One region of the Blautia acetigignens genome, then DNA from elsewhere that is predicted to be linked to it. Evidence: riboswitches for the same ligand, from Rfam matches in the RefSeq annotation. Region 1 holds a riboswitch; each other region holds the start of a gene.

Region 1 (8,228 bases):
GATCTTGTTCTGAGTGAGGTGTTTTTGCTGGTTGTATCTCTGATCGTGGGTATCATAACAGCAGGATTTGGATATATGCTTCTGAATATTTCCAGAGGAAAAGAATTCTCACTGGGTGATCTTGGATATTTTTTCCGAAATCAGCCAGACAGAGTCATCATTGCCGGATTTGTGCTGGCACTGATCCAGGTGATCACAGCCATTCCCTACTATTATGTAAGCTATACCACAGATCCGGGACTAACAGTGGAGGAACAGCTTCAGTGGTTTTCTACTATATTCGTACTTCTGGCAGTCAGCACTTTGCTGAATTTCCTGATTTCCATTCCGTTTGCCATGACCTATTTTCTGATGGCAGATGATCCGGATCTTGGGGGAATTCAGGGGCTGAAAGAGAGTGCACGCCTGATGAAGGGCAATATGTGGAGATATATCAAGCTGAATCTCAGCTTTGTCCCGCTTTTGTTTTTATCTGTATTTACTTTTTATATTGCACTGTTCTGGATCATGCCGTATATGGAGATGTCGCTGGTTACCTTTTACCGGGATCTGAACGGCGAGCTGGATCACAGACTGCCGGGAGACGGGTACTATGGCGGAAGCGGCAGCTTTTATAATGGATACAATGCAGGCAGTGATGATCCGGGAAACGGATATGATTCGGAGAATCAAAGCGGTTACAGGAATGACCGTGAGGATGATTATAATTCGGAAGCATAAAAGATGCTGCAGAAGTATTTTGCAGTATCAAAAATTCCGGAAAATGTAAGACAAGCAACAAGAGGAGATTGAAAAATGGATATTTTACAGGTGATCACCCAGGAACTTGGGGTGGAAAAATGGCAGGTAGAGGCTGCTGTGAAACTGATTGATGAGGGAAACACCATCCCTTTTATTTCTCGATACAGAAAGGAAGCTACCGGAACCTTAAATGACGAGCAGCTTCGTAATCTGAATGAAAGACTGACTTACCTGCGCAATCTGGAAGACAAAAAGAAACAGGTTCTTTCCAGCATTGAGGACCAGGGCAAGCTGACAAAAGAGCTGAAGGAGCAGATCCTTGCCGCCCAGACCCTGGTTGTTGTGGAGGATCTTTACCGCCCATACCGTCCGAAGAGACGTACCCGTGCCACCATTGCCAAGGAAAAAGGCCTTGAGCCACTGGCAAACATCATTATGCTTCAGATGACAAATAAGTCCATCGAGGAAGAAGCAGAGGCTTTTGTATCCGAGGAAAAAGAAGTAGCTTCCGTGGCAGAGGCTATTGCCGGTGCAAAGGATATTATTGCGGAGCATATTTCCGATGAGGCGGATTACAGAATCCATATCCGTGACCTGACCGCAAAGAAGGGAACTATCAGCTCGGTGGCAAAGGATCCTGAGGCACAGTCTGTTTATGAAATGTACTATGACTTCGAGGAGCCGATGAAGAAGCTTGCCGGCCATCGTGTGCTGGCGCTGAACCGCGGTGAGAAAGAGAAATTCCTTACCATCAAAGTTGCAGCTCCAGAAGAAGATATTATCCGTTACCTGGAGAAACAGGTAATCACCCGCGACAACCCGTTTACCACACCGATTCTTAAGGAAGTAACAGAGGACAGCTACAAGCGTCTGATCGCCCCTGCAATTGAACGTGAGATCAGAAGTGACCTGACAGAGAAGGCAGAGGACGGCGCGATCAAAGTCTTCGGCAAAAACTTAGAGCAGCTTCTGATGCAGCCTCCAATCGCTGGACAGACTGTACTTGGCTGGGATCCGGCCTTTCGAACCGGATGTAAGCTGGCAGTTGTAGATCCTACCGGAAAGGTACTGGATACCACTGTTGTTTACCCAACAGCACCTACCAATGAGAAAAAAATCCGTGCTGCTAAGGATACTGTTGAGGGAATGATCAAAAAATATGGCATTTCTCTGATTTCTGTGGGAAATGGCACGGCTTCCAGAGAATCTGAGCAGGTAATCGTGGACATGCTTAAGGAAATCCCGGAGGCAAAAGTTCAGTATGTCATTACAAATGAAGCAGGTGCTTCTGTTTATTCAGCAAGTAAGCTGGCAACAGAAGAATTCCCTAATTTTGATGTGGGACAAAGAAGTGCAGCTTCTATTGCAAGACGTGTGCAGGATCCGCTGGCAGAGCTGGTTAAGATTGATCCCAAATCTATCGGTGTAGGTCAGTATCAGCATGATATGAACCAGAAGAAGCTGGGCGAGGCACTGACCGGAGTGGTAGAAGATTCTGTAAATAAAGTTGGTGTAGACTTAAATACAGCTTCTGCATCCCTTCTTGAATATATTTCCGGCGTTTCCAAAGCTATAGCTAAGAATATTGTTGTTTATCGAGAAGAGAACGGTCGTTTTACTACCCGAAAAGAGCTTCTTAAGGTTGCTAAGCTAGGACCGAAGGCATTTGAGCAGTGTGCAGGCTTCATGCGTATTACAGGCGGAACCAATCCACTTGATGCTACCAGTGTACATCCGGAGAGCTATGAGGCTGCATCCCGTCTTCTTGAGAAGCTGGGATATTCAGCAGAAGATATTGCAGGAGGAAAGCTGGCAGGACTTGGAAGACAGATTAAGGATTACAAGAAACTGGCAGCAGAGCTGGAAATTGGTGAGATTACACTTCGTGATATCGTAAAAGAGCTTGAGAAGCCTGCCCGTGACCCTCGTGACGAGATGCCAAAGCCAATCCTTCGTACTGACGTTCTTGATATCAAGGATCTGAAGGAGGGCATGGTTCTGAAAGGAACTGTCCGTAATGTAATTGATTTTGGTGCCTTTGTGGATATCGGAGTGCATCAGGACGGACTTGTGCATATTTCCCAGATGAGTGAGAAGTTTATTAAACATCCTCTGGAAGCAGTAAGCGTAGGAGACGTTGTGGAAGTACGTGTACTTGGCGTGGATGAGAAAAAGAACCGCATCAGTCTTTCCATGAAAGGTCTGAACAAATAAAATGATACAGAATGTATTAACCGTATATCTGGCTGTTATCAATCTGATTGCCTTTGGCATGTACGGAGCGGACAAGCAGAAGGCAATCCATAAGCAGTGGAGAATTCCGGAAGCCCAGCTGCTTGCCGTGGCGGCTATTGGAGGCTCTGTTGGGGCTATTCTGGGAATGCAGTTTTTTCACCATAAGGCCAGAAAGTGGAAATTTCGTGTGGGTGTGCCGCTGATTCTGGCAGTTCAGCTGATATTGTGGAGAATGGTACAGTAAGCGGTGGATAAACAAGTGGAAGCAGGCCGATGACTGTGGAAAACGTTTGACGATGAGAAGCGGGAGATGATAATTTGGAAGAACAGGTAATTGAAAATGCAGTTCAGGAAACGGTACAGGAAACCGTAGATAAGGTCAATTTCAATATGAGTCAGCTCAAGGCTTACTTTAATGGACACATTCCGGATTTAATCGAGTTCGGGATGAAGGTGGTTTTATCAGTTCTTGCTTTTTATGCAGGAACGAAGCTGATCAAGTGGTTCCTGAAAATAACAAAAAGATCCATGGAAAAGGCTGGCGTAGATAAGGGAGTTGCCCAGTTTATCTGCTCCTTCGGAAAATTCCTGTTATATCTGATTCTGATCTTTAATATTGCTACTTATTTTGGCGTGAAGGAATCTTCAGTTGCGGCTCTTCTTGGAACTGCCGGTGTTACGATTGGTCTTGCTCTTCAGGGAGGACTGGAAAATCTGGCAGGTGGTGTAATGCTGTTACTGTTTAAACCTTTTCAGGTAGGTGATTACATTATTCAGGACCAGTCAGGTGGTACAGAAGGCACAGTGTATAAAATTGAGATGTTTTATACAACCCTTACAACAGTAGATAATAAGCATGTGATCATTCCAAATGGCAGGCTGTCCAACAGTACTATCATTAATGTAACTGCCCAGGCTTTGCGTAAGTTGGAAATTAAAGTAGGGATTTCCTATGATTCCGATATTAAAAAAGCCAAAAAGCTTCTTTATCACATTTTGCAGGAGGATCCCGGCACAAAGTCAGATAAGGAGATGCAGGTGTTTGTAGATGAACTGGGAGACAGCGCAGTGGTCCTGGGGCTTAGGGTCTGGGTCCCTACAGAGAAATACTGGAACATCAAATGGCGCCTGAATGAAAAAATAAAAATAGCATTCGATGCTAACGAAATTGGAATTCCTTATCCCCAGATGGATGTGCATGTGGTGGAGAAAAGAACGGAAGAATAAAAAAATATTTTTACTTCTTCTTGAAATTATTGTTTTTCTATTGTATAATCCACATGAATAAAGAAAATTTCTTCGGGGCAGGGTGATCGAGAACTTGAATATCGAAATTCCCTACCGGCGGTATAGTCCGCGACCCGCTTAGGCGGCTGATTTGGTGAAATTCCAAAACCGACAGTAAAGTCTGGATGAGAGAAGAACGCGCAGAATGATCAGATAAGTTGATATTTATTTGTACGTACTCATTGCCCCGGAAGAAATTCCGGGGCTTTTTGTGTGGATGGAAATAGCTGCTTGCTGCAGTGCTGGAAAAGATCCTAAGATTTTCTATTCGCATACTTGCAGAAATTTTCTTTAAATATTATAATTTAAGGAGTGACGAGTATGAGCGAACAAGTAATCAGAAATGGAAATGTAATGGAACGAAGCCGAACCAGAACCATTGCCCAGGTAGCAATGTTAGGTGCTGTGGCCGGCGTACTTATGAATTTTGAGGTGCCGCTTCCTTTTCTTGCTCCATCCTTTTACCAGCTGGATTTTTCCGAAATTCCGGCACTGATCGGTTCCTTTGCAATGGGACCTGTAGCGGGCATGCTGATCGAGCTGGTGAAGATTCTGGTTCATCTGGTAACCAAAGGAACTATGACAGCAGGTGTTGGAGATGTGGCGAACTTCATCTTTGGCTGCTCTTATGTAATTCCGGCAGGCCTGATCTACCGCTACCAGCATAAGAAAACAAGAACACATGCAGTTGCCGGAATGGCAGTTGGTGTAATTCTTACCACTATCCTTGCATGCTTTATAAATGCATTTGTTCTTCTTCCGGCATACGGAAAGGCATTTGGAATGCCGGTTCAGGCATTTATCGAGATGGGCGCAGCAGTACACAGTGGTGTTACGAACCTTCTTACCTTTGCAATTATGATTCTTGTGCCATTTAACTTATTTAAATACACATTAACCTCAGTGATCGTATTCTTTATTTATAAAAGAATTCGTGTAATCCTTCGCGGTGACTGATGAAAAGAGGTTCCTATGGGAAAAATCAACAGCATTACCAAGCAGACAGATAACCGTTATGTAAACCTTTATAATGTAAAGGCAACCAGTGTACATAACACACCTGTGAATTACTTCGTGGCATCCCGTGCCAGAGATGTGGAGAGCCTGAAGCTTGTAACCCGCAAAAACAAACCAGATGGCGTAATTATTTACAGTATTTACGGAGAAAACCACGACAAGGTGGTATTGATTCGGCAGTATCGCTACACGCTGGGAGATTATATTTATGAATTTCCGGCAGGACTGGTAGAACCAGATGAAAATTATCATGAGGGTGCAGTCCGTGAGATGTACGAGGAAACAGGCTTAAAGCTGGAACCGATTCCGGTAGCAGAGGCCTATCAGAAGCCTTATTTTACCACGGTAGGGATGACAGATGAATCCTGTGCGACTGTGTACGGATATGCCAGCGGTCAGATCAGCTCCAAGGCTCAGGAGGCTACAGAGGAGATTGAAGTTGTTCTTGCGGATAAAGAAGAAGTGAAGCGTATTTTACAGGAGGAGAATGTGGCAATCATGACTGCCTATATGCTGATGCATTTTCTGGAAGATAAGGAGCCATTTGCATTTTTGAATCAAATAAAATGATGATATATTTTAGCATTAGATTGTAAATTACAAAATCCCCGGGAATTTTCAGAAGCTGAACATAATTGGAATGCTTCGTGAAATGAATCCACGGGGATTTTGTTTTCTTATTATGCAATTGAAACGACGCTATTCATAAACCTCCATATCCGGCTGGGCACTGTCTGAACCGTCAGAACCATCTGCTCCGGAGTCAGCACCAGGGGCTACATAATCCCAGTTGTTATCTTCACTTGGCTCATAGCCATCGCCGGGAGTCTCTGTGTAATCCGGAATCGCAGGAGCATCTCCTCCAGAAGTATCCCCTCCAGAAGTATCCCCTCCGGAAGCATCCCCTCCGGAAGTATCTCCGGAGCCATCACCGGTATCCTCAGAAGGATAAGTGATCTGATCACTGCCAGAAGAATCGCCGCTGTTTGCAGGATCTGAGCTGTCACCGGAAGTATCAGGTTCATAGTAATCCTGGCTGTTGTCATAAGAAGTATCATAGTTGCTTTCCTGGTTATAAATAGGAAATTCTGTTTGTTCGGCAGCAGCTTCTGCTTCGGCAGCTGTCTCAGGTGCTTCTACCAAAGTAGTCTTGGCTGTAGGAACCCGGCTCTCCTTTGGAACTACCACGGAAATTCCAAACATAGCCACGCTAAGCAAAATGGCTGTGGAAGCAATGCGAAATTCATCTCTGTATTTCATAAGTATTTTACCTCATAAGTATGTTCAAAACTGTTTTATTCAATCAACGTCCCCATTATAACATATCTGCAGCAAAAAATGTAAAAAAGATATAGAGCATATTTTGGAAATATAATCTAAAACAATTCCTTTTTCAGCGGAAATGGAAGTAGAAATATGGTATACTGAAGTATATTTAAACAGGTTTTATAACAGTGCAATGGCTTTAATAAAAATATAGAAAAGAGGATGGTTATGGGATTACAATATCATGTGAAAAAAATAGAACGAAAAGAGCAGATTGAACATTGTGAAAAGTTCTTTATTAATCAATATATGTGGAACAGCAAACAGAGCCCACTTGTCTACGGATGGATGGGATATGTGGAAGGGGAAGGACTGTTTGTGAAAATGGTTTGCGAAGAAAAAAATCCTCTCAGACGGTATTACAGGCACAATGATCCGGTTTATACAGATAGTGCAATGGAAATTTTTCTTGCTTTCCCAGAGGAAAACCAGGCACTTTCAAATGAATGTATGTATACAAATTTTGAGATCAATGCAAACGGTGCAATGCTTGCCAATTATGGACGCGGGAGAAAAAGCAGATGCTCCATTAGCGAAGAGCAGTTTGCCATGACTGGTGTGAAGGCAGCTGTAGAAGAGAATAAATGGTATCTGGAGGTACTTTTCCCGGAAGAATATCTCAAAGAAATCTGTGATTTTGAAGAAATAAAAAAGGGCAGAAGCTTTTACTGTAATTTCTATAAAATTTCAGAGTCAGAGGAAATTCTGCATTTCGGAAGCTACTCTCCCATTGAAAGTGAGAAACCTGATTTTCACCTGCCGGTCTGCTTCGCAGAGGCAGTGATGGCATAACAACACCATTGGAGGAGTACAAGCAGCCCTGGTTTTGATGTTATGGATTAAGGACAGGAAACTTACAAGTTTGGCTCAAAAACTCAGGATGCAAGACATTTTGACAAGTTCCCGCTTTTCTTCTCGATATTCCCTAGGGGTCACCTGATAGTGCTTTTTGAAGGCTTTGCAAAAATAATCTACATTGTGAAAACCAGTTTCGGCTGAAATGGTGCTGACTTTTTTCTCTGTATGGGAAAGCAGAAGGGCAGCCTGTTTCAGCCGATAGTTTATGAGATAATTAACTGGCGTGATGTGAAGATAGCTCCGAAAAAGATTTAGGGCAGAGCTTTTACTGATCATAGACTGTGCGGCGATCTCATCCAGGGAAAGATTTCTTCTGTAATTTTCGTGAATGAACTGCATCATCAGCTGGAGCCTTGCACGGTTTACAGAGAATTGCCCAGTGACTTCCGATGTAGTGGAAAGGTCTGTATGTTCATATATTTCCAGCCAGAGCTGCTGCATAAGGGCTGAGGTCAGAAGATGGCAGGAAGAACCGGAAGCCTGTGCAGAAATAATTTGCTTCATAAGATCCAGAATTCTGGATTGCCAGGAAATTTCCCTGCGAAAAGTCCAAAAAGGAATATTTGATGAAACGATAGGCTTCACATAGTTTTGGTAGATATAGCTGTCTGTAGCTGCAAGGAAAGAGGGCATGCAGAGAAAGTTTGGGATGACAGCATCCTCAGGAGAGGAAAAACGGTGAAGGAATTTGGAGTTAATAAAAATGCCGCTGTCTGTTGGCAACTCCAGCTGCTTTTCCCCAATCCAGGCAGTTACGGTTTCGG
Region 2 (8,228 bases), on a different contig from region 1:
AATGGAAGGTAACAAAGGAGGTGCAGTGATATGAGCAAAAAACTGCAGAAAAAATATGCCCTGTCTGAACAGGGAGCAAAAGACCTGATCAAAGGCTGCCTGGCCTGTGTCCTTCAGAATCTGTCTTTTATGTTCCCGGTAGGACTTTTATATTACCTGGTCAGCGATCTGATGAACGGGGGTGTTCCCGGTGGGAAAATTCCATTTTATGTGGCAGGCTGCGTGGTGTGTATCGGCTTGATTCTGCTGACCACTTTCTTTCAATACAATGCGACCTATTTTGCCACTTACAAAGAAAGCGGTGTCCGCCGCATTACCCTGGCAGAGCATCTGCGCAAAATCCCTCTTTCTTTTTTCGGAAAAAAGGATTTAGCCGATCTTACCAGTACCATTATGGCGGACTGTACCTTTCTGGAACAGAGTTTTTCACATTTTATCCCTGAGCTTGTGGGTTCGATCATTTCTACGGTTCTGATTTCTATCGGTCTGCTCTTTACGGACTGGAGAATGGCGCTGGCTGCCTTATGGGTTCTGCCGGTTGCTTTTGCGATTGTGGGATTTTCCGCAAAGATTCAGGAAAATCTGAATCAGAAAGCGATGGATGTGAAGATGGCCTGCGCAGACGGGATACAGGAGTGTATTGAAACAGTTCGTGACCTGAAAGCGAACAATGCGGAGCAGGCATATTTAAAAGGGCTGGAAAAGAAGATCCGTGCTGTGGAGCATCGTTCCATCCTCAATGAATTCGGCCTTGCTGTTTTTGTGGTTTCCGCATCGCTGGTGCTGAAGCTTGGTATTGCAACGGTTGCGCTGGTGGGAGCTGTTCTACTCATGCAAGGAAGCCTCTCCGTGCTTACATTCTTTATGTTCCTTCTGGTAGTATCCCGTTTATATGACCCTCTGCAGGGCGCGCTCCAGAATCTTGCGGCAGTCATCAGTACACGAACCAACATTGCCCGAATGAATGAGATTCTCGATCATCCGATCCAGCAAGGCAGTGACAGGCTTTCCAATCAGGGGTATGATATTGTCTTTGACCATGTTGGGTTTGCCTACAATACCGGAGAAACAGTATTGAAAGATGTTTCCTTTACGGCAAAACAGGGAGAGGTTACGGCTTTGGTCGGCCCATCTGGCGGCGGGAAAACAACCGTATCCCGGCTGGCTGCAAGATTCTGGGATATTAACAGAGGAAAGATTACCGTGGGAGGTATGGATGTATCCCGAATAGACCCGGAAACACTGCTTTCTCTGTATTCCATCGTATTCCAGGATGTCACACTGTTTGACAATACGATTCTGGAGAATATCCGAATCGGAAACAAAGACGCCACAGATGAACAGGTCATTGCGGCTGCGAAACTTGCCAATGTGGATGAATTTGCCAAAAAACTGCCGGATGGATGGCATACCAATATCGGAGAAAATGGCTGTGAACTATCCGGCGGAGAGCGCCAGCGTATCTCTATTGCCCGTGCATTTCTGAAAAATGCGCCGATCATTCTTTTGGATGAAGCGACTGCTTCCCTGGATGTGGAAAATGAAACTCTGATACAGACAGCCCTTTCCCGTCTGATCGCAGATAAAACCGTTCTGGTTATCGCCCACAGGATGCGTACCGTAGCCGGAGCAGATAAGATCGTTGTCCTTTCTGATGGTACAGTTGCAGAAGAAGGATCACCAAAGGATCTGGAAGAAAAGAATGGTGTATATGCCCATATGGTAAAACTGCAGACAGAAAGCCAGAACTGGAAACTTGCGTGAAGAAGGAGGAAATGTAATGAACAAGAACCATTGTAAGCAGGAAAATATCCGACTTGGTACCCACGGAGAAGACTATGGAAGCTGGATGTCCAACCCTGTCTTTTACATCATTGGCGGAATCATGGAACAGGTTCATCGAGTCGTTCTTTCTCATCTGGACTATGACGGCGAGGGGAAGATTCTGGAAGTAGGCTGCGGCTCCGGAGCATTGACAATCCGTTCAGCTCTGACATGGCCGAAAGCAAAAGTGATCGGTGTTGATTACTGGGGCGCTGTGTACAATTACAGCAAAGCACTCTGCGAGAAGAATGCTGCCAGTGAGGGCGTGGCTTCCCGCTGTGTATTTCAGCACGGTGATGCGAAGCAGCTGGATTTTCCTGATGAGAGCTTTGATGTAGTTATCAGCAACTATGTCTATCACAATGTTATGGGTGCTGATATGCAGAAACTGCTGCTGGAAAGCCTGCGGGTATTGAAAAAAGGCGGCGTCTTTGCACTCAACGATGATATGAAACCAAAGATGTACGGTGACATGGAAGGTTTTGCGCAGAAACTGCGGGATATGGGGTATGAGGAAGTACGACTCGTTGACACTGCACAGGAAGCTTTTGGCTCCCACCGTTGGGCTGCCATGATGATGCTGGGGTCTTCCCGGCTGCTTGTCGGCAGAAAGTAATGTATCAAAACAGGAGGTTTGGCTATGTCCAAGTTAGGAGTCGTGGAGGATACCCTGTTTGTCCCTATGCTGGGAAGAATTTATGCTGCTGAGCATTGCCCACAAATTTTATATGATAAAAAAGCATTGGAATTGAAAAAGAAGCTGCCTTCAGACTTGATTAAACAGAATATGCAGAACCAGTATACCCTTTTGGCCTCTGCTTCCCGGTCTGCTAATATGGATCGGATTATTCGGTCTTTTCTGGAACGCAGACCGGACGGTGTGATTGTCCAACTGGGCTGTGGTCTGGAGACAACCTATCACCGATGTGATAACGGGAAGACACACTGGTATGCCGTGGATCTGCCTCATGTAATCGAATACCGGCGGGGACTTCTTCCCGAACCAGAGAGGGAATTATATATTTCCGGGGATGCCTTTGCAAAGGATTGGATCAAAAAAGTTCGCAATGATGTACTTGATGCTCCTATTCTCGTTACTGCAGGCGGGTTATTTCATTATTTTGAGGAACATAAGGTCATTGCCCTTCTGCGTATGATTGGGCAATTTGGAAATATGGAAGTTGTTTTTGATACGGTGAACAAAAGAGGAATGACCATGATGAAGAAAAAATATATGAAACAGGTCGGCCATGCCGATGCACAAATGTTCTTTTATGTGGATTCAGCGGAAGAACTGGCAGCAAAGATCGGGGGTAATGTGAAGGTGATTGCGGAGGAACCATACTATCGTTACATCCCTAAAAATGGCTTAAAGCTATCCACAAAGGTCAGTATGACAGTTTCTGATCAATTCAAGATGGTAAAGATGATACATCTAAAACTATAGTGGATATACAATATCAGAGAGAGAGAACTTTATCATTTTTTCGGACGCACTGATGAAACACCATCAAAAGCCGCTTTCTATCACCAGCGTGCAAAATTAAAAGATAATGCACTATGGGAACTTTTGCAAATCTTTAACCAGAAGCTTCAACCAACTCTATACAGAAACCGTTATCGTTTGGTTGCTTGTGACGGTTCTGTTGCTGATGAAGTCGATCCGGAACTTCTGGCAAAAGTATTGGCTAATCCAGAGATGTGGGCATTGCTCAATTCACTGGCGAAAACGATGAAGTAATGAAAAATAGTGAAAAAATAGTGTAATTTTAATAAAAAAACAATTCATAAAACGATATAATATATGGATAAAATGAGGATATTTATTGTGTATATGGATATTCTATCTCCATCAGTAAACTAAGTAAAATAAAAATTCTGCTTTACAAACAACAGATAAAGTATTAAAATAAACAAAAAGATATCTTCAGAGCAGGGTGAGATTCCCTACCGGCGGTAAAGCCCGCGAGCCGAGAGGCATGATCCGGTGAGATTCCGGGGCCGACAGTACAGTCTGGATGGAAGAAGATGATAGTACAGTTGATTTTTTGTATGAATGAATGTAGTATCAGAGCTCTGAGATGGTGATCCATTTCAGAGCTTTTTATATAGGAAAATCAGACATTCATTTATCAATCATATGTAACAGATCAATTCCACCCTGCAGATATTTCTGCAGGCTTTTTTTGTATCTGGTACATCGTTTTCGAAATAACTATACCATTCACTTGTCTGTGAATCCGATTGCACATGTTTAAAAGCCTCGGCGTAGCCCAGGCAAAGAACAGGAATAAGAAAGAAGGAATAGAAATGACGGATCAGGAATATATGCTTCGGGCTATTCAACTGGCCAAAAAAGGAGAAGGCTGGACGAATCCCAATCCTATGGTAGGGGCAGTGATCGTAAAAGACGGAAAGATCATCGGGGAAGGCTATCATAAAAAGTATGGAGAACTTCACGCGGAACGTAATGCAATTGCTTCTCTTACAGAATCAGCAGAAGGTGCGGTGATTTATGTCACGTTGGAGCCTTGCTGTCATCATGGTAAAACACCTCCATGTACGGAAGCGATCATTGAACAGAAGATCAGAAAAGTGGTGATCGGTTCCAGAGATCCGAATCCGAAAGTGGCAGGAAAAGGTGTACAGATGTTAAGGGAAGCCGGTGTAACAGTAGTTGAAGATTTTATGAGAGAAGAATGTGATCAGCTGAACCCGGTGTTTTTCCATTATATTACTACGAAGACCCCTTATGTGGTAATGAAGTATGCCATGACACTGGATGGGAAGATCGCAACGAAAACAGGAGCATCAAAATGGATCACCGGAGAATCTGCACGAAAAGAAGTACAGCATATGCGGCATCAGTACATGGGAATCATGGCTGGTATTGGAACTGTGCTTGCAGATGATCCGATGTTAAACGTCCGGGTAGAAGGCTGGAAAAGTCCTGTCAGGATTGTGTGTGACAGTAAGCTCAGGATCCCGCCGGGCAGTCAGATTGTAAAAAGTGCGGAAAAGTACCGGACGATCGTGGCTTATGCAGAACAGAAAAATGCAAAAGAGAAAATAAAAATATTACATACCATGGGAGTTGAAACCATTTACTGTCCCGACGAAAAGAATCAGATAGACCTTAAGAAGCTGATGGCAGATCTGGGAAACAGAGGCATTGACAGCATCCTCCTGGAGGGAGGAGGTACGTTAAATGACAGTGCACTGCGAGCTGGAATTGTAAAGGAAGTACAGGCTTTTGTGGCACCAAAGCTGTTTGGCGGTGTGGCTGGGAAGACACCGGTAGAGGGTATTGGAGTTGAACTGCCGTCTGAAGCAGTGGAACTGAAATATACAGATATCTGTCAGATCGGTGAGGATATCCGGATAAAATGTCAGGTGTGTGATAAAAAACAGGAGGAATCATGTTTACAGGAATCGTAGAAGAGAAAGGAAAAGTCCGTTATATACAGCTGACAGGGGAATCAGGGATCCTGGCAGTGAAAGCCCGGAAAGTCCTGGAAGGGACAAGGATCGGTGACAGTATCGCTGTGAATGGTGTGTGTCTGACAGTTACGTCGATTCAGCCGGACGGATTTACTGCCGATGTGATGGCAGAGACGATCAGAAGAAGCAGTCTTGGCAGCTGCAAGGCCGGAAGCCAGGTAAACCTGGAACGTGCAATGGCTGCAGACGGCAGGTTCGGGGGACACATAGTAAGCGGCCATATTGATGGGACTGGCGTGATACGTTCCATGCTCCGGGAAGAAAATGCCATCTGGGTATCAATTGAGACATCGCCACAGATTTTGCATCTGATCGTGGAAAAAGGATCCGTCTGTATTGATGGGATCAGCCTGACAGTTGCAAGGGTTGATGAAGCTGGTTTTCAGGTGTCGGTCATTCCACATACAGGAGAAGAAACCACTCTTTTGGAAAAGGTGCCGGGGGATCTGGTTAATCTGGAAAATGATGTGATCGGAAAATACGTAGAAAAACTGCTTGGCATCAGAAAAAACGAAGAAGAGAAAAAAGAATCCGGAATTACGATGGAGTTTCTTGAAGAATTCGGGTTTTAGAACAGGAGGATATACACTATGTCACAAAATTATCAGTACAACACAATTGAAGAAGCACTTAGGGATCTTAAGGAAGGAAAAATAGTTCTGGTCACAGATGATCCGGACAGAGAAAATGAGGGAGATCTGATATGTGCGGCAGAGTTTGCGACCAGGGAAAATATTAATTTCATGGCGACCTATGCAAAGGGTCTTATCTGTACACCGATGAGTGCAGAAATTGCGGCGAGATTGAACTTTCCGCCGATGGTTGCGGAGAACACGGACAATCACAGTACAGCATTTACCGTGGCAGTAGATCACGCAGATACAACCACAGGTATCTCTGCGGAAGAGCGCTCCTATACTATCATGAAGTGTGTGGATGATCAGTCAAAACCGGAGGATTTCAGAAGACCGGGACATGTATTTCCGCTTATTTCCAGAAAAGGCGGGGTTCTGGTACGAAATGGCCATACGGAGGCAACAACAGATCTTTTGAGACTTGCCGGACTGAAGGAATGCGGCGTGTGCTGTGAAGTTATGAAAGAAGATGGAACTATGATGCGTACATCACAGCTATGGGAAATGGCAAAAGAGCATAACCTTACATTTATTACGATCCGTGATCTGCAGGATTATATAAGAATACATGAAAAGCATGTAAAGGAGGAAGCAGCTGCAAACCTCCCAACGCAGTACGGTGATTTTAAAATGTATGGTTATATCAATGACATTACAGGAGAGCATCATCTGGCACTGGTAAAAGGTGATCTGGGAGATGGTGAAGATGTGCTTTGCCGGGTACATTCGGAGTGTCTGACAGGGGATGCATTCGGATCACTCAGATGTGACTGTGGCCTGCAGCTGCAGACAGCGATGCGCCAGGTAGAGGCGGAAGGCAGAGGGATCATTCTGTATATGAGACAGGAAGGCAGAGGAATCGGACTGATCAATAAGATCAAAGCTTATGCGCTTCAGGAACAGGGATACGATACCGTGGAGGCTAATGTGAAGTTAGGGTTTGCACCGGATCTCAGAGAGTACTGGGTTGGGGCACAGATACTGTCAGACCTTGGTGTGAAATCATTAAGATTACTGACAAATAACCCGGATAAAGTTTATGGACTTGGTGAATTTGGGCTGAAGATCAATGAGAGAGTACCTCTGGAGATTCCGGTACAAAAGTATGACCGGAAGTATATGAAGACGAAGCAGGAAAAGATGGGTCATATTTTTAAAGAAATAAATTTATAAAAAAACAGTAAATATCAGGAGGAAGAAAAAATGAGACAGATCAATTTAGTAGAAGGAAAAGTAGTAGCACCGGAGGGAATGAAGGTTGGTATCGTGGCAGCGAGATTCAATGAGATCATTGTGAATAAATTATTGGGAGGGGCAGTCGACGGACTGGTAAGACATGGAGTAGAAGAAGAGAATATTACTGCTGCATGGGTGCCGGGAGCATTTGAGATCCCGCTTACAGCACAGAAAATGGCACAGTCAGGAAAATATGATGCAGTTATCTGCGTGGGAGCTGTCATCCGTGGAGATACTTCACATTATGATCTGGTGTGCAATGAATCTGCCAAGGGGATTGCACAGGTTGAACTTGCAACAGGAATCCCGGTCTTATTCGGAGTGATCACGACTGAGAATATCGAGCAGGCTATTGCGCGTGCAGGAAGCAAAGCAGGAAATAAAGGCTATGACTGTGCATTATCTGCGATCGAAATGGTCAATCTGATGAAGCAGCTCTAAAAGACAGGAAAATAAATGATGACAAAAACGATCATATTCGACTATGATGGAACGATCCATCATACCCTTGGAATCTATGAACCGGCATTTCGTGAAACCTATCAGTGGCTGACAGAACAGAAGGTTGCAGAAGAACGGGAGATAGGCTCGGCGGAAATTGCCGGCTGGCTGGGATTTAACAGTAAGGAGATGTGGAATACATTTTTGCCGGAGCTGGATCAGAGCTATAAAGAGCAGGCAAGCAGGATGGTAGGAGAACTGATGGTCAGACAGATCAGGAAGCATAAGGCAGTGTGGTATCCGGGAGCAGAGGAGATGCTTACAGCTTTGAAGAACCGGGGATATCATCTTGTGATCTTAAGTAACTGTAAGGCTTCATATCGTGAGGCGCACTGGAAGGAATTTGGGATGGAACGATGGTTCGATCATTTTTATGACTGTGAATCGTATGGATTCCGTCCAAAGACAGAAATTGTGCAGGAAATTATCCGGGAATATACAGGCCCTTATCTGGTGGTCGGAGACAGGAGGCAGGATCTGGAATGTGCCAGAGCTTGCAAAAGCCCTTTTATAGGATGCCTGTATGGATAT
Region 3 (8,228 bases), on a different contig from region 1:
CCCTGGTCTCTGCCAGTCCAAACTGCAAAAGCGGATTCACTCCCAAGTTCATGGTCAGCCCATTATCCGGGTCCAGAGCATAATACTCTGCAATCTGCGTCTGCTTATTAGTAGAACTCACCGCCGTATACCTGGTGATAAAATCCGAAAAACTGGAAGAAAACCGGTGTCTCTGCTCCACCTTCATCACAGGATCCTTCCCGTACTTTCTCAGTTCCAGCTTCCCCTCCCTGTTAATAATAAAGAAACCTCCCAGAACCTGTGCCACATAAAACAGCACGTCCCGGCAGGTCTCAATATCATTTTCAGTATAAACAGAAAGCGTCACCCCGCCATTCGGCATGGCATCAATCTCCGCCCTCTTATTCGCAAACTCCACTTTACACCGCTTACAGCACAAAGCAATAAAATCATAAGCAGTCCCCACAGTCTCAAACCCGTTGAAACTCTTATCAAACCGCAGCATAAAATCATAGGCTTTCAGTTCCAGACACTTTGCCAGACGGTTCGCCTCACTGACCTCAAAAACTCCCATCGGCACATCTTCCACCGAACCATCCGCCAGCACCAGATGAAACACCAGCGTCACAAGCGTATCCTCCAGCGTGTACCTGTCAATATCACTCAGAAGCGTGATCCCCATCTCTGCCGCATACACCGTCCCCAGTTCAATCTCCGTACTTCCGCAGCACTGCCTGGAAATATATCCGGAACCCTTCACAATCTCCTTCGACCCGAACTCATACGTCATTCCGCCTCTGGTAACGATCGTACCCGTCCAGTAATATTTTCTTGTATTGCTCTTCACAGCTCTCAGAAACCCATCCGATACCGGATACATCCCGCCACCTCCATTTCCCCACGAAAAAAGCACCAGCCAACTCAATGACTGATGCTGTGTTATGTTATTGTTTTTCACTACAACCTGGAATTTTCAAATTAGTCTTTGCAAATAACCTTTGAACCTTCACCATCGATTACAATTCCCTGACGGTTGTTAATTGGGCATAAATTCAAATCCGAAAATTCAGTCATTATTTTCTCAGTAACTTTCTTAAATGGTGCTGTAAGATAATGCGGAAGAACATAGAAATCAATCAAATCAAGCCCTGCATCATCTTCTTGTGAGTAGTCCTCCGGCTTTTCATCCATTTGTTCAATATATTGGATAGTTGGAGCGCATATAATCGCACCTGCCGATTCACCGATCATCAGTTTTCCCTTTTCCAATTCCTTCTTCAATAGCTCATCCGTTCCCGTTTTACGGAGCTGGTCCATAAGGAAGAAAGAATTTCCACCAGTAAAATATATCACATCCGCATCTTCAAAAACAGACTGTATCGTTAAATAAGCCTCCGTTGAAATATCAATTTCAGTTACGGCTGCTCCCAGTTTATTGAATAGCTTTCGAGCCGAGCCGACATAACCGGTATAGCCTTCACGCAGCGAAGCTGTGGGAATAAATGCGACTTTCTTGTTATCAATTTCTTCTTTTATCAAACTTCCTACACTTGAAAAGTGCGAACATAAAAACAGTTTCATCCATATCCTCCTTAATAAATTCCGATTGAGATTTCACCTGTTTTAAGAGATTTAATAACTGTTATATTTTGTTATTAAATTCTCTGTAAACCCTTGAAAACACTGGATTTGTCGCAGGTGAGCTTTCCCTTATTGTTTCCCTTGTGTTATATCGTCCCGCCAGTGTTTACAAACTCTGATAAGGGAAAATACAAGGGCAAGAAAATCATATAAAACAGTATAACACAAAATAAAAGTGACATGGTGAACTGATTGAAATGCTTCTGATTTTTGTAACTGATGATTTATTGATCGATAAGGAGATAAGATACGATGAGAACAATATTTGCAGAATATAATCCACAATGCAACAGTATTGATGTTTATACCAGTGCCGGCTATATGCTTCGCATTGACTGCTGGGAAGCTGAGAAGGACTTAAAAACCACGCCTGGATCAGACTGTGCATTAAATACACTTGCTATTGACGAACCACTGGAATATGCAAGATTATATCTTGATGGAAATTTACAGATGTGGGTTGATGCAGAAGATTCACTTGAACTTTAATATTTCCTGTTAAAAATTGAGTAGGAGGCAGTGACTAACCGCCGTCCTCTCAGTGGACAGCCCCCAATTGGTGAACTGTCCACTTTTTTTAATAATATTCTCGTTCTTCCCACCAGTCGTTCACTTAACATCGGATTCCAATATAAATCACATTCTCAGGCAGTAACAGTACAATAAGATTTATCGGATATTTCAACAAACGCTTATAACAATCCACTGTATATTTTTAAATCTTCATCCTTAAACACATTAAAGATTACCTTTTTTATTCTGCTGTCTTTGTTAAGATACTGCTTTACAGTGTTCGTTGCAATCTCGGCAGCTCGTTGCTGTGGAAAACGGAATACACCTGTAGACAAACAACAGAATGCAATAGATTCCACACCAGTATCAGCTGCAAGCTTTAGGCACTCTGTATAGCAGCTTGCCAACAGGTCTTCATCTTTTTTTGTGACTTTCCATTGTATAATCGGTCCTACCGTATGAAGAATATATTTTGCCGGAAGATTGTAGCCCGATGTTATCTTTGCTTTGCCGGTCTCTTCTTCATGTCCCTGCTCTGTCATAATCTCATGCATTTTCAGACGCAGCTCAATTCCTGCATAAGTATGAATAAAATTATCAATACAGGCATGCATCGGCGAAAAGCATCCAAGCATCTGTGAGTTGCAAGCATTTACGATTGCATCACATTTCAGTGTCGTAATATCACCCTGCCAGATATATAATCTCGAATCGGATCTGACAGGTGCAAGCGCGGCAGCATCTGTGATTCCACGCTCTATATTTCTTTCTGCAAGATACTCATCCTGTATTTTCAAAAAATCATTACTGATTGGTCTTGGCGGTCTGACATTCATAAGTGAGCGAAGCAGATTTTCCTGCCCCTGCTTATCCGTAGGAATGTTCTGGCTGCCAACTCGTATTTCTTCTTTTAAAAGATACTGAATCAGATATTCTCTTCGCTCATCCTGTGTCATAATACTAGCCCCCTTATATCAGTAATTGCCTTTGCCATATCACCGCCAATACCAATTGCACGTTCCCCGAAGCTTTCCGGCACAACTGCTTCGTCCATATTCAGGCGTATCAAACTATAAGACGAGTTCTCCCTCACCATCTTTTCAAAAGGGAAACGTATAATAATCGGCGTATTAAATCCAACTCCAAGTTCCAAAAGAACAACCTTTTTATCTTTATGCTGTTCCAGAAACCCCGCATACCTGTCGGCTGCCTCATGCCACGCTTCATCTTCCACAAAATAATTATCACAACGGAGATTCATAGCCATATTGCCGCCACACACCGGACATTTTGGTACAAGTTCTGATGGAATCAGGCAGTCTCTTCTTGCTTTATCCATTTTACGAAACAGGTCTTTTGCATCGTAAGTCTTTGGATGACAGGCTTTCTGGCACTGGATTTTCCCATAATCTCCCTGTGTTGCAAATATTCTTTTTTCATCGAATCCCGCTTTATAAAACTGATGATCCACATTGGTTGTAAGTACAAAATATTCTTTGTTCTTTACAATATCATAAAGTTCTGTATAAAGCGGCAATGCCGGAGGATCAAAACGGTTCATCAATGCATGTTTTGACCAGTATCCCCACTTTGCCTCCTCAGACGGATATGGATAAAATCCGGCTGCATACATATCTGTCATGTAGTACTCACCGTATTTTTTTATAAATTCTGCAAAATTGTCTGTAAACCTTTTACCACCATATTGGATTCCCGCAGCTGTCGATGCCCCGGCTCCTGCCCCGATTATAACACAGTCTGTATTTCTTATATTCTTTGCTGCCCTGTCAATCTGGTCTTCATATGCATACTTTTGGAATACATAATCCCTTGCCGGAGTACTACATAAAAAGTTTCTCCAGTCAGCATGCCCTTTTCTGATTTTCTTAAAAATCATAATGAACCTCTTTTCTCAATACACTGCTTCGGACAAATTTCTGCACATCTTCCGCAATGCAGACAATGATTCTGGTTGATAGTAACCGGAACTGAAGATATATCAATGCATTTTTGCGGACATACAGAGTAACACAGTTTGCATCCAATACATTCTTTTCCAATAAAATACCCTGTCTGAACTGCCTCGTTTTTTCCAATTGTTATAGTATCCCTCACAATATTTGATGGATTGCTGATATCAAAATACTCTCCCTGTGCCTCATACAGCCGAAACACTTCGATTGCGTCTTTCGTATCTCCCGGATAGATTTTCTTCATATATGGATTTTTTTCAAACATAATATCAAGATTCTTTTTTCCGATGTTCTTTATTTTTCCACGCAGAGACACCGCAATTTTGTCTTTTGTTGCGGATATTGCCACATACTGCTGCTCCATTAACTGGTCATAAAATGTTTTTCCCGTTGCTGTAAGGAAATACACACCTTCTTCATCATAGTACATCATATCTATGATTCTTGTCTGAGGATGTCCATCTGAACCTATCGTTGCAACTGTTGTTGAATGAATTTCATCCACCAGAAGTTCAAGATAATCCATTTTTGTCATTTCCAAGTCTCTCCTTTCAGTATCGGTGTAAGTTTTTTATATATCATCATGGTAATTGCTCCAATTACCATGCCTTTTAAGATATTAAACGGCAATGCATTGAATAGCACAATGTCCAGCTTAGTCTTAATAAATGGCAGAAATTCGCCAAATGATGGACTCAAAGGAACCGGAAACTCTAAAAATGCCAACACATATGATATAGCTGCCAGTAGAGCTGTCATTGTTATCGTCCTTGTAGAAACTAAATTTTTTCTTGTTTTAATAGTTGCTGTATTGTTACTCATAAATCTCCTTTTTGTGAGATATGCCTGAATTTAAAACAGCCCGCAGGACGGGATTTCCTGCGGGACTTGTTTTATCATATCTTCTCTCATCCGGACTTTACCGTCGGTTATGGAATTGCACCATATCAGCTTTTGCTCGCAGACTATACTGCCGGTCAGGAATTACACCTTGCCCCGAAGACTGTAATTTTTTCTGTTAATTATCTTTAAAATTCATAAGGTGGATTTCCAGAGAAATCTGCGATTAAACCATGCGGATTTTCAAGATAGAATACCTCAAAAATAGGATTATCTGCTGTCTGGTACTGTCCCTTAACGATAGGATTGTTCATGCATCCTTCCTTTACACTCTTGTTGTCCTCAAATACTGCTTTGCCATGAAGGCGAATCCATGCGTATTCAGGGGAAGATACTGATACTTCTACTTCAGGATTTGCTAACATATCCTTGTAAACATCCTTTGTGTTGTTAGTACAGAACCAAAGCTTTCCGTCCTGCTCAAAACAGAACATGAATGGACGGCATTTTGCCTTTCCATCTCTTCCGACGGTTGCTAAATACTGAACCGGGTTTTTCTGTAAAAATTCTACTACTTTCTGCATTTTAAATTACCTCCTTGATATGTTGTAACAACGATTATTACATCTTGTAGCTATACAATATCATCCGTTTAATGTAATGTCAATAGTTACATCAAACTTTTTGTAACTTTTTCTGTTACAACTCCTTTTGAAGATTTTACATTGATTATGAAAAACGAAAAGGCTCCGGAAATTGTGATGATATAATCACTCATCCGAAGCCTTCTGTAGGCTACTCTTCCTCTGTATACACTGCAATATCTTTTTTCACATCAGCAAGTGTCATTTCTGAAAGTTTTTCCTCCATTGCCTTCTGTACTTCTAACAGTCTCTTATCAAGAACATGGTGAATATTCTTTCCTACCGGACATTTCTGATTGGGATTCTCATGAAAATGAAACAGTTCTTCATCTGGTGCACATTCCACTGCTTTATACACATCAAGGAATGTAATCTGCTCCAATGGTCTGGTAATTGTCACACCGCCTGTCCCTCTTGCAACTTCAATAAGACCAGCAGCCTTTAATTGTTGCAATATTTTACGAACAATCACCGGATTAGTTCCAATGCTTGCTGCCATAAAATCACTAGTCATCTTCTGATCCGAAAATGTATCTATACAGGCAAACATATGGATTGCCATTGTAAATCTGCTTGAAATCTGCATTATAAACACCTCTCTTTGACAGTAATCATATCAAAAAACAGATGTAATTTCAATGGTTACATTGTTGTTGAAAACTTAATATAAATACAATCAATAGTCTGCTTTAGAAAAAACAGGAAGATACTTTACAAAATCTTCCTGTTTTCTTTTTGTTTTAGTAATATCCTCGTTCCTCCCGCCAGTCTTTCACATAACATCGGATTCCAATATAGACCACATGCACCAGCAGTAACAATACAATGAGGTTTATCGACATGACAGATTTTATCCGTTCACCAAAGTAGATTGCGATAGCTGTACTCATTATTGCCACCATAATGCTGAGTATATCCCAACAATATTTCCGGTAGATTTTTCCAACCTGATATCCAATCCAAACTATAATCAATCCTGTTATTATGAATAAAATTCCTATAACAATAGTTGCAATCAGCCAGTACACAATCCCGGAAATGATGCTGTTTGAAATTACATTACTTAACTGTCCGAAAGAATCTGCACCTATGACAAACTCCCGAAACAAGCTTCCTATTCCTTTTCCTAACGCACCGAAAAAGGTGCTACAGTCGTTAAGGAAAACTGGCGAAAGAATAGCGGTAAACAGCGTTGTCGTTATGCTGTACCATGCCAGCAGAAACAAGATACTTTCATAACCAATCGTCATATTTTTATATTTCTTTTCTAACTGGCTTTTACGGTTATCGCATTTTTCTTTTGCTTTCTGGTAAGCAATACGGTCACATTTTTCACATTTCTCATAAGGCACTTTTTTCTCAACAGCTACCTCTACCGTCTTTTGGTGTGTCTGTGTATAAAGTTTTTCCTGCTCTGCTTTTTCATACTTAAATTTCCATGCCACGACTTCTGCGTCGGCTCTTTTCCTTCTGTTTGTCTCGTTGGTCAATCGCTCCTCTGTTTGCCTTAATCTTGTCCGCAATGCTTCGATATTCTCGGCTCTGTTTTCACTGTTCAATTTCTCGTTCAAGGTCAGCGATTCGCTTAGCTGCCTGTTCAGTTCCTGGATTGTCTGGTCTTTCTGATCCAGTTCGTCCTGCATCTGTTCTGTCATCAGCAAAAGTTCTTCCACCTGCCCGACGTTCTCTGAGTTTCTGCATCCGTTCATCAATTTCCCTCTTAAAATTTAAGTGCTGGTATTATGAAACAGCAATGAAAGATGGTAATGAAGATACGATAAATGCCATGTTACCTGATAAACTTCCAAAAAATATACAGAAACTATATGACAAAGGACATGAATGATTTTTGTTTCTTCTTCAAGCTGGAATCTGTTAATCGGTAATCTTATATCCTGTAGTCTGAAGAACTTCCAATGCTTTTTGATAGTTTTCTTTTTTATCAATACATAGTCTGTGTTGTAGGTCGATACTGCAAAAATTGAAATCCCATTATCAGCTAATATAGTAGCAATTTTAGCCAGTATTCCAATTAAGGAAAAATCCAGTACTCCCTGAATACGAAAAGCTTTCCAACCATCATCACGTTGAATCGTATTTTTGGGAACTTCACTTGTAATGCACACTAACGATTTTTCTTCATCTGTTTTTTCAATAAAGCTATATTCAGAATCTAAATTTACAAGTGAATAATCTTTTACCTGACACACTGTAAAGTCTTGCTCAATCCTTTTTATTTCCATAAACTTATTCATTATCCTTTTTCATGAATTCAATATATTCCTGCCCCCAATTATGCATCGCTTCTATTACCGGATGAAATTTTTTCCCAATTTCTGTCAGCGAATATTCTACCTTAGGCGGAATCGACTCATATTGTTTTCGCTCCACCAGACCATTTTCCACCAATGTCTTTAATTGAACAGATAAAGTCGCATGTGTCATCTTTGGCATAAGACGCAAAAGATCATTGAAACGGATGGGACCATCTTCCAGATAATGCATAATTAAGACAGCCCATTTTCCTGAAATCAAACTCTGTGCTGTCGCATAAGGACATTTCCCAAAACGATCTTCCATTGTCGAATCCGTTTCAAATAATCTTTTCATATCATTACCTCTTATACATCAAATTCATCTTTTAAATCCATCATTC
Region 4 (8,228 bases), on a different contig from region 1:
GTTATCTGTATTTTACCTCAACACTTAGCTCTCCTGTACATCCACAGCCGGCGTGGTCTTCTTCTGGGAAACGATCAATCCCGCAAAAATCAACGCGGAGCCGATTACGGATGCCACTGTCATTTTTTCATGGAGAACAAACACGGACAGCACGACTGTCACCACCGGTGATACATAAATGTACACGCTGGTTTTCACAGCGCCGATCCATTTGGTTGCCAGGTTCCATAACAGGAAGCCAAGTGCACTTGCCCCCAGTCCCAGGAAAAGGAAATTTCCCACAACCTGAGGATTGCGGATCAGGTCCGGATTCCAGAACGCTTTCTGCTGAATCAGCACAGGGATCAGGAAAATAATTCCATAGAAATAGATTCTTCTTGTCACTGCGATAGTCGGATAATCCCACTCCCCGATCTTTTTCACAAGGGCAGAATATGCGCCCCAGGAAATCATGGCCAGGAATGCAAGGCCGTCTCCAAGCGGGTTCAAATTGAAGCTTTTCTGTCCGTTCATACCAATCAGAATTACACCTGCTATGGCAATTACAAATCCAATATAAAAGTAAAGTCCAGACTTCTCATTTTTAAAGAAAATCCCCACCATTACTGCCACAAAAAAGGGTGCACATGCCACAATAATCCCCACATTGGAAGCATATGTCATGGTCAGCGCCGTGTTTTCCAGCATGAAATACAGCACGATCCCGAATAATCCTGCACCTGCAAACGCAAGCTCCTGTCTGGGATTTTTCAGCTTCAGATGATGGGGATAAAAGATCAGCAGCGCCAGAAATGCAAGCACCGCGCGGGTAAACAATACCTCCGCAGGCAAAAAATAGTTAAGCAAAACCTTAGTGGATACAAACGTTGCTCCCCACATGATCTGGGTTCCGCAGGCAAGGATATGTCCTGTAATCTGTCTTCTCTCTTCCGTCATTTTTAACTCCTGTTTCTTATCATATTTTCAAGCATACTCCAAGCACAATTAAATTCCGCTGAAATATGTCACATATTTTCTGTTTTTTATTACGAACCAGAGGGGATTCTCACCAGAATCTGCTCCCCATTTTTCTCGGCTAATGTCAGAACTGGAATGTGTTTTTTCCGCAGCATGTGCACCACTGGGTACGCCGCAAATGTGTTATTTCCTACAAAAACAGCTTCTGGTTTATACTTCAGAATCATCTTTACCTGATCCTTCACAGCTGCTTTCCACTCCTGTCTTTCCATCAGGATTTCCCCGTAAATGCCCTGCATTTCCAGTTCCGGAAGCTCTGGGAAATCAATGTGAACCACCTTTGCAGATTGCAGTTTGGGCAATTGCAGAAGCAGTTCATCAACGGAAAAATCTCCGCCGAAGTTCACAATAATGGGCTTTTCATGGAACTCTTCCAAGCTGATTTCACAGGCTTTTATGGCGTCCTCAAGGGTTCCGGCAGTCATAAGAAAGCCGCCCTTATGACAGAATCCTGCACTTTCAAGCCCGGTTTTCTCTATCAGTTTCTCATTTTCCAGGCCCAGCCATTCCACTGGAAAACTGCATTTATAGTTCAGGGAATACTCTTTTTTCTGCGGCTGAATGCAGTATCCACCTCTGTTTGAGGGGAAAATCACAAAAGCAATTTCCGTCTCAGACAGCCGTTTCTGGCAGGGAACAAACTCAGGTAAAGCCAGAATTTTCGACTCTTCTTTTCCTTTTTTCCCGGAAAGAATTGCCTTCTCATGGGCTTCCAGAAGTTCCTCCACCCTCTTATCTGCACGCTCATTTCCACGATACCGCTCGAACTTATTTTCCAGAATCATCCCGGCTACACTTACGGCCTGGAAGAAGGCTTCATCGTTTCCGCCCTGTGCGTCCCACGCCGGATTAAAGTTGCCGATCAATGTGGCAAGCTCATTTTTCTCCCCTGTATTGTCGTTGTTATCAAGGGGCTGCACAAAGGACTGGTCGAACTTTTCCGCCAGTTCCTGACCAAGAATTTTCTCTCCAAGAGCCTCCCAGAGAAGTCCAAATGCCGCATAAGGCACTCCGTTTTCCCGGACGCGGCTGTCCTTCTGGTGATGGTCATACTGCCCCCGCCCAATGTCAAAAACAATGCCGTCGAAGTCTTCCGGAACCTTATTTCCTCTGGAAATGTTGATTTCCGGATTCAGGTACAGCAGCAATGCGGCTGAAAATACGTCGTCTGCGTGGAATTTTCCACTGTGGGTGAATGCAGACGCATTGTTTTTCTTTATCTGTTCTGATAAACTGCTCATAAATTTTTTTACCGTTCTTTCTATATTCATATGTACTTAAAGCATTGTAACACAGGCCTTTGGCAAAATAAATGCTGTTGAAGATATTTTTCCCCTGCAAAAAACGCCCTCCTGTTTTGAATACTGAAAAAGTTTATCAACAAGGTATTTTCTATACCGTATTCCTGGAATGAGTGTTATACTACTCGTTAGGCTATACTAACCTTTGTAACCAAACTTACTGCGGACACCTGCCTGCACAGTATGTCCGTTCCTGTAACCATTCAAAAAAGGAGGGTTCCTCGTGCCTTTAAACTTAACAGATTTTAATCACTTTTACATCATTAATAAAGTATGCGGACTGGAAAAACAGCGCCATTATCTGGAAGCGCTTGGACGAAAAGAATTCCAGATTTATTTCCAGCCAAAGATCAGCGGAAAGAGCCAGAAAATTGCCAGTGCCGAGGTGCTGATTCGCTGGAAACGTGCAGATGGGGAGCTGTGGTTCCCGGATAGTTTCCTTCCGATTCTGGAAGAAACAGGGGAAATCGAGGCTCTGGATTACTATGTTTATGAGGCGGCTTTCCAGTGGCTTGCAAACAGAAGAAGCGCAGGACTGAAACTGCTGCCGCTGTCTTTAAATGTCTCTCCGGTTCATTTCCGGAAGATCCATACCTTTACGAAAAAGGTTTTGCAGCTGATCCAGAAATACGAAATTCCGTCTGAATATCTGGTTTTTGAGATTACGGAAACTACTTATATTCACAACATTGAGGCAGTTAACAGCATGATTCGGTTCTTCCATGAGCAGAATATCCGCATCTCTATGGATGACTTCGGCTCTGGCTATTCTTCTCTGAATACACTGAAGGATATCCTGTTTGACGAGGTAAAAATCGACAAGCGTTTCCTCTCTGATGACCTTACTGAGAAAGGCAAAATCGTACTTCAGGAAATCTTCCACCTGCTGAAACGCACCAACAAATTTATCGTCTGCGAGGGCGTAGAAACCAAAGAAATGGTGGATTTCCTTATTCAGGAAGGCTGCGATGAACTGCAGGGGTATTATTATTACAAGCCTATGGAGATGGGGAAATTTGAGGAATTGATTGCATAAGACATCGGGCACCTGAAAATCAGGCGCCCCTTTTTTATATCAAATATTGCATTACTCTATACAGATTTATCCATAAATTATTATTTCTCTTATAAATTTCGGGATATTCTTCTGTGCTTAACGGGCATTCTCCGGCTCCGGTTTCGATGGTTATAGCGGGGATTTTCAGTTTCAGAACAAAATAGTCGCTGCAGCCTGCGGTGGCTGCGGCATCCTGGATGGTAGAATGGAGAGGATAGCCAATTATGGTGGATGCATAGTTGGCAAGAGCCAGTTCTTTTTGGCGGAGATTTCCGCGACAGCCGTAGTCCCAATAAATGAGATTTCCGGAAGAATGATAGGAAATACAGCAGGCAAACTTGTATTTGCTGGCAGTGTGAAGAATGGCCTGGGTTTCCGGTTCGCTGGCTGGGGATGGGCCTTTATAGCCTTCTTCGCATGGAGCAGGTGCGCCTATGTAGGACGCCCAGCCTATATCGAAGTTTCGGTTTAGGTCTACGCCGCGGGCGTTAGCTTTCCACCTCTGGATAAAATTATTTGCTTCCTGCCTGCTTGCTGCACACTTTTTTACGATAGGATTTGCCAGTGCTGCATTCATATTTTGGCATAATGTGACGCCGTCGGGGTTTACCATGGGGATGATATGAAAGCATATGTCTTGGATGTTATTTAGAGCTCTATGAATATACTTTTTATCTCTGGAAAATGTATGAATTCCATATACATCTTGAGATGAAGCGTATCGCTTACAGGATTGATTTTCCAAATATTTTCCAGTTTTTTGCCGCAAATAATCATTTATTTGGTTCATCATCAGAATTGTATTCATATATTCCCTGGCATGCATGGAAGCCTGAATCAGAATATGAAATCTGCTTTCTATATTTCCCAGAATTACTTCTGTAATGTCTCTTCCTTCTACACTTTTCCCAGCAGAATGCAGCTGCAAAAAAGCAGGATACTCCGCCTGCAAAGCGGCAAGATCCTGCTGCATTTCTTCATATGTATAGTACGGTATTCCCGGAGTAGAAACTGCTTTCTGATAATATTTCATGAGCGACTCCTGCAAAACATACTTCCCTTGCTAATATATTAGCGGCTACATAGTCACAATCTCTCAATATCTCCCTCTATACAAATCGCCTGGTTCTGTAATTCCGTTTGGCAGGCGGCATCTCTGTAATTGATACATGCATAAACAGCCTTCGGATTGCCTGCGGTCATCTGCCAGAAAGGATATTTGATAATGCCGGGAGTGTTATAACCCACACCAAGCTCGAGGAAAAGAACCTTCATTCTCTGGTGTCTGCGGATGAAATCATCATATCTGGAGGCAGCTTTGTGCCATCCATCATCTTCCACAAAGGTACTGTCCGCACGTAAATTCATGGTCATTGGAGCGCCGCATTTTGGACAATGAGGTACTAATTCTGACGGAACTGTCATTTTCAGTGCAGCGCGTTGCGGAGCAAGTAATGTGCCGTCTGCTGCCACAGTATAGCCCTGTGCTTCTACCATTTTCTCCACAATTTTCCGGTTATCATATGTCTCATGATGGCATGGTCTGCTGCACTGCCAGAGACCATAATCTCCCTGTGTATAGAACATTCTATGTTTATCAAAACCAGCTTTCTGGAAACAGTGATCCACATTGGTTGTAAGCACGAAATAGTCCTTCTCCTGTACCAGTCTCAAAAGATTCTCGTACACTGGCTTCGGCGCATTCATATATCGGTTAATATAAATATATCTGCTCCAGTACCCCCAATATTCCTCCAAAGAATCAAATGGATAAAATCCGCCTGAGTACATATCCTCAAATCCATATTTTCCCGCAAAATCTCCAAAATATTTCGAAAATCGTTCCCCTGTATATACAAACCCTGCTGAAGTAGAAAGCCCGGCTCCTGCACCAATCACAACCGCATCCGCTTCTTCAATCGCCTCTTTCAGCTGCTGGATCTTCGCCATCCTTCTTCTGTAAAACAACTGATTTTTTTCTTTAAATAGAATATTCTTTTCTTCCATTTCTGCCCTCAAATATTCGTCCTGGATCTGCAAAAATCTGGGATTTATTTTCTTCGGCACTCGAACATTCATCAGCCCGCGCAAAAGCAGTTTCTGATCTTCCCGCTCTCTTGGAATGGACATTGTTCCATAATTTTCATTCTCCCGCTCATTTAAAAGCTCTTAAATCAGGAAAATTCGTCTCTCATTTTGGTTCATACCTGCCACTATCCAGTCCTTTCTCCGATTATTGTCCTCTCTTCATAATTGCCTGAGCAGGACAAGTTTCCACACATCTTCCACAGTGAAGACAATGATTCTGATCGATTTCCACCGGAATTTTACTAATATCAATACATTTCTGTGGACAGACGGAATAACATAGTTTGCAGCCAATACAGCCGTCATTGTCAGCATTCTCACCTGAAGCATTATCTTATTTTTTTCTTTAAAATTATTATCTTTATTTACATTCTCAATTTTTATAATTTCTGTATTCATTGTTATCTCCTTTCATCCGGACTTTACCGTCGGTTACGGGATTTCGCCGTATCAGCCATATGGCGCGCAGACTATACTGCCGGTCAGGAATTTCACCTTGTCCTGAAGAACTATTTGTATCATCACAATGGAAAAACATAATGAATCAACATCCCAGTCCACAGCTCCCAATCTCCCAGCCTGCCCCGTGGAGACTACCCTCACTCTCATCAGCGATAAATGGAAGGTGCTCATCCTCCGCGATCTGCTTACTGGCACCAAGCGGTTCGGTGAGCTGCGCAAATCCATCGGCACGGTATCTCAGAAGGTTCTCACCTCACAGCTTCGCCAGATGAAAGAATCCGGACTTCTCACCCGCAAGGTTTACGCCGAAGTGCCGCCAAGAGTAGAATACACCCTGACCGAGCTTGGCTACAGCCTGAAGCCCATCATGGATGCAATGTGGGCCTGGGGAGAAAATTATAAGAAGCAGTATTCCTAAATTTATTCCATAATCAAAGAAAGAAATAAATCAAATTACTTTTCACGCATAAAAAACCCGGAACTTTGACAAAGAATTAAAGTTCCGGATTTTATCCTTATAATCTGAATTGTTCTCCGGAAATGTCCCTGCATTCCACATAGAATGTTAGAGACATTTCCAGTCATCAAATTCCAATTCTAATATTTTCTCTGTAAATCATTTACCATCTTGGACCAGGGCCAAATGGGCCGCCAGGACCTCTGTGTCCGCCAGGGCCAGGACCAAATGGACCGCCAGGGCCGTGATGATGGTGATACGGGCCAAAGCCTCTGTAGCGACGCGGTCTGCAAATTGCCATGAGAATTAAAACGATTATAATAAGTGTTAACATAATTTTTTCCTCCATTTTTTCTATCTAATCAATAATTTAGCTTGCCATTCAAAATTTTAATACTGCTTCAGTCTCCTGAGAATCTGCTCCACCTGTGCAATCGCGTCATCGACCTGACGCTTTGCATCATTGATTTTCGACTGTACCAGCCAGTCGGCAACCACGCCGTCCCAGAAGAAATCGGCAAAGGTAAGAAAACCGCCGCAGTCAATTGACAAATCCGTATTGATCGTCACGTCCCTAAGCTCTTTCTGGAACTTCTTCAGATCATACTTGGCATTTTCCATCAGGTGGGAAGCGTTATCCATTTTGGAATGCTTGATCAGGTTTGTAATAAATCCGCCTCCAAACAAATCCACAATTCCCCAGTTCCCAGCTTTCTGAAGTTCTTCCCTTGCTGCCCTCAGACTGCACAATGCGTTTTCACCAGCCTGTATCGCTTCACTCATTTCTTTCTGTAAATTGTAACCTTCCATTTCATTTCCCTCTTCTTTCGTGTTATACTAAATCCAGACCGGAAAGCCAGTTTAAAAAGCTTTCCGTAATCTTTAACAGATGTTGTATTGAACTTTATGGGATGATTATAGTGTTTTTGCCTGGGAAAATACACCGCATTTATTGCGGAATAACCCCAATTATTCCGCAGACGCTGCGTAATATGAATTTCAACGCAGCACAAAAAACCAAACGCATCCGAAATGTTCGTAATACAGCAGGGAAAGGAAAAATCCATGGGAAGAAAATCCACCAGAGAAAATAAAACCATTTACCAGCAATTGCGTGAGGAAGACAACCTCCCCCGGGAAAAAGCCTCTGAACTTCTCGCATTTATTTCCGAGGACCGCTTAGAGCGCATCGAAAATGAGAAGGTACAGCCTGCCCCCGAGGACGTGATCCGCATGTCCCAGGTTTACAATGCCCCGGAGCTTTGCAACTACTACTGCTCACATGAATGTCCGATCGGTATGAAATACGTTCCTTCTATAGAGATGACCGAGCTTCCGGCAATCATTCTGGAAACCGTTGCCTCCTTAAATGCTGTTTACCCGCTCACCAACCGCCTTATCGAAATTTCCAGAGATGGAAAGATCTCCGAGGACGAGATTCCTGATTTTTCCAATATCCAGGAAAATCTGGAAAAAGTTTCCCGTGCTATTGAAGCACTGCAGCTGTGGGTAGAGAAGGAAGTATCCGCCAACCAGAATTAGACTTCATATGCACCTGTTTTCCTCCTTGACTTGTTTAAATCAATAGTTTAAAATGTTTAAATATAAACATGAGCAAACCATACAGCTCCACCCGTAAGCAATTTTCACCAACCACATTTTCCCCGGAAAGGCAGGTATCCCTATGAAAGTAAAAATGGTCGATGTCGCCAGACATCTTGGCATTTCCAAAGCCACCGTCTCCCTCGCAGTCAACGGCAAACCCGGCGTAAACGAACAGACCCGCCAGAAGGTTTTGGAATGCATAAAAGAACTGGAAAACAACGGCGGCGTGCTCCCGGAAAAC

What was found. Region 1 has a riboswitch for FMN ahead of OCV70_RS02450 (ECF transporter S component). Riboswitches for the same ligand answer to the same signal wherever they lie in the genome.
Region 2: it holds a riboswitch for FMN, as region 1 does, so the genes downstream of both, ribD (bifunctional diaminohydroxyphosphoribosylaminopyrimidine deaminase/5-amino-6-(5-phosphoribosylamino)uracil reductase RibD) here and OCV70_RS02450 (ECF transporter S component) in region 1, are expected to answer to the same signal.
Region 3: it holds a riboswitch for FMN, as region 1 does, so the genes downstream of both, OCV70_RS17230 (hypothetical protein) here and OCV70_RS02450 (ECF transporter S component) in region 1, are expected to answer to the same signal.
Region 4: it holds a riboswitch for FMN, as region 1 does, so the genes downstream of both, OCV70_RS19980 (4Fe-4S binding protein) here and OCV70_RS02450 (ECF transporter S component) in region 1, are expected to answer to the same signal.

The regions. Positions count from the first base shown of each region.
Region 1 is NZ_JAOQJM010000001.1:536,496-544,723, reverse strand. It holds gene OCV70_RS02470 (DUF975 family protein) at 1-720, shown strand, start outside; gene OCV70_RS02465 (Tex family protein) at 796-2,955, shown strand; gene OCV70_RS02460 (DUF1294 domain-containing protein) at 2,957-3,220, shown strand; gene OCV70_RS02455 (mechanosensitive ion channel family protein) at 3,295-4,203, shown strand; FMN riboswitch at 4,268-4,404, shown strand; gene OCV70_RS02450 (ECF transporter S component) at 4,585-5,220, shown strand; gene OCV70_RS02445 (NUDIX hydrolase) at 5,236-5,850, shown strand; gene OCV70_RS02440 (hypothetical protein) at 5,980-6,540, opposite strand; gene OCV70_RS02435 (carbohydrate-binding family 9-like protein) at 6,775-7,398, shown strand; gene OCV70_RS02430 (helix-turn-helix domain-containing protein) at 7,474-8,228, opposite strand, start outside.
Region 2 is NZ_JAOQJM010000019.1:7,332-15,559, reverse strand. It holds gene OCV70_RS16545 (ABC transporter ATP-binding protein) at 1-29, shown strand, start outside; gene OCV70_RS16540 (ABC transporter ATP-binding protein) at 31-1,764, shown strand; gene OCV70_RS16535 (class I SAM-dependent methyltransferase) at 1,781-2,440, shown strand; gene OCV70_RS16530 (class I SAM-dependent methyltransferase) at 2,465-3,271, shown strand; FMN riboswitch at 3,744-3,858, shown strand; gene ribD (bifunctional diaminohydroxyphosphoribosylaminopyrimidine deaminase/5-amino-6-(5-phosphoribosylamino)uracil reductase RibD) at 4,135-5,262, shown strand; gene ribE (riboflavin synthase) at 5,244-5,897, shown strand; gene OCV70_RS16515 (bifunctional 3,4-dihydroxy-2-butanone-4-phosphate synthase/GTP cyclohydrolase II) at 5,916-7,133, shown strand; gene ribH (6,7-dimethyl-8-ribityllumazine synthase) at 7,164-7,637, shown strand; gene OCV70_RS16505 (HAD family hydrolase) at 7,653-8,228, shown strand, end outside.
Region 3 is NZ_JAOQJM010000021.1:28,433-36,660, forward strand. It holds gene OCV70_RS17200 (hypothetical protein) at 1-841, opposite strand, end outside; gene OCV70_RS17205 (Type 1 glutamine amidotransferase-like domain-containing protein) at 940-1,542, opposite strand; gene OCV70_RS17210 (DUF6061 family protein) at 1,855-2,091, shown strand; gene OCV70_RS17215 (protein-ADP-ribose hydrolase) at 2,295-3,071, opposite strand; gene OCV70_RS17220 (SIR2 family NAD-dependent protein deacylase) at 3,068-4,012, opposite strand; gene OCV70_RS17225 (4Fe-4S binding protein) at 4,009-4,623, opposite strand; gene OCV70_RS17230 (hypothetical protein) at 4,620-4,910, opposite strand; FMN riboswitch at 4,985-5,096, opposite strand; gene OCV70_RS17235 (pyridoxamine 5'-phosphate oxidase family protein) at 5,117-5,512, opposite strand; gene OCV70_RS17240 (Rrf2 family transcriptional regulator) at 5,724-6,158, opposite strand; gene OCV70_RS17245 (DUF6040 family protein) at 6,313-7,281, opposite strand; partial or broken gene OCV70_RS17255 (ACT domain-containing protein) at 7,448-7,815, opposite strand; gene OCV70_RS17260 (winged helix-turn-helix transcriptional regulator) at 7,820-8,182, opposite strand; gene OCV70_RS17265 (pyridoxamine 5'-phosphate oxidase family protein) at 8,194-8,228, opposite strand, start outside.
Region 4 is NZ_JAOQJM010000026.1:19,272-27,499, reverse strand. It holds gene OCV70_RS18000 (DMT family transporter) at 25-936, opposite strand; gene OCV70_RS17995 (MYG1 family protein) at 1,026-2,258, opposite strand; gene OCV70_RS17990 (EAL domain-containing protein) at 2,542-3,354, shown strand; gene OCV70_RS17985 (M14 family zinc carboxypeptidase) at 3,389-4,408, opposite strand; gene OCV70_RS17980 (SIR2 family NAD-dependent protein deacylase) at 4,462-5,325, opposite strand; gene OCV70_RS19980 (4Fe-4S binding protein) at 5,609-5,758, opposite strand; FMN riboswitch at 5,863-5,976, opposite strand; gene OCV70_RS17970 (winged helix-turn-helix transcriptional regulator) at 5,990-6,343, shown strand; gene OCV70_RS17965 (hypothetical protein) at 6,546-6,716, opposite strand; gene OCV70_RS17960 (hypothetical protein) at 6,773-7,192, opposite strand; gene OCV70_RS17955 (helix-turn-helix transcriptional regulator) at 7,448-7,924, shown strand; gene OCV70_RS17950 (LacI family DNA-binding transcriptional regulator) at 8,067-8,228, shown strand, end outside.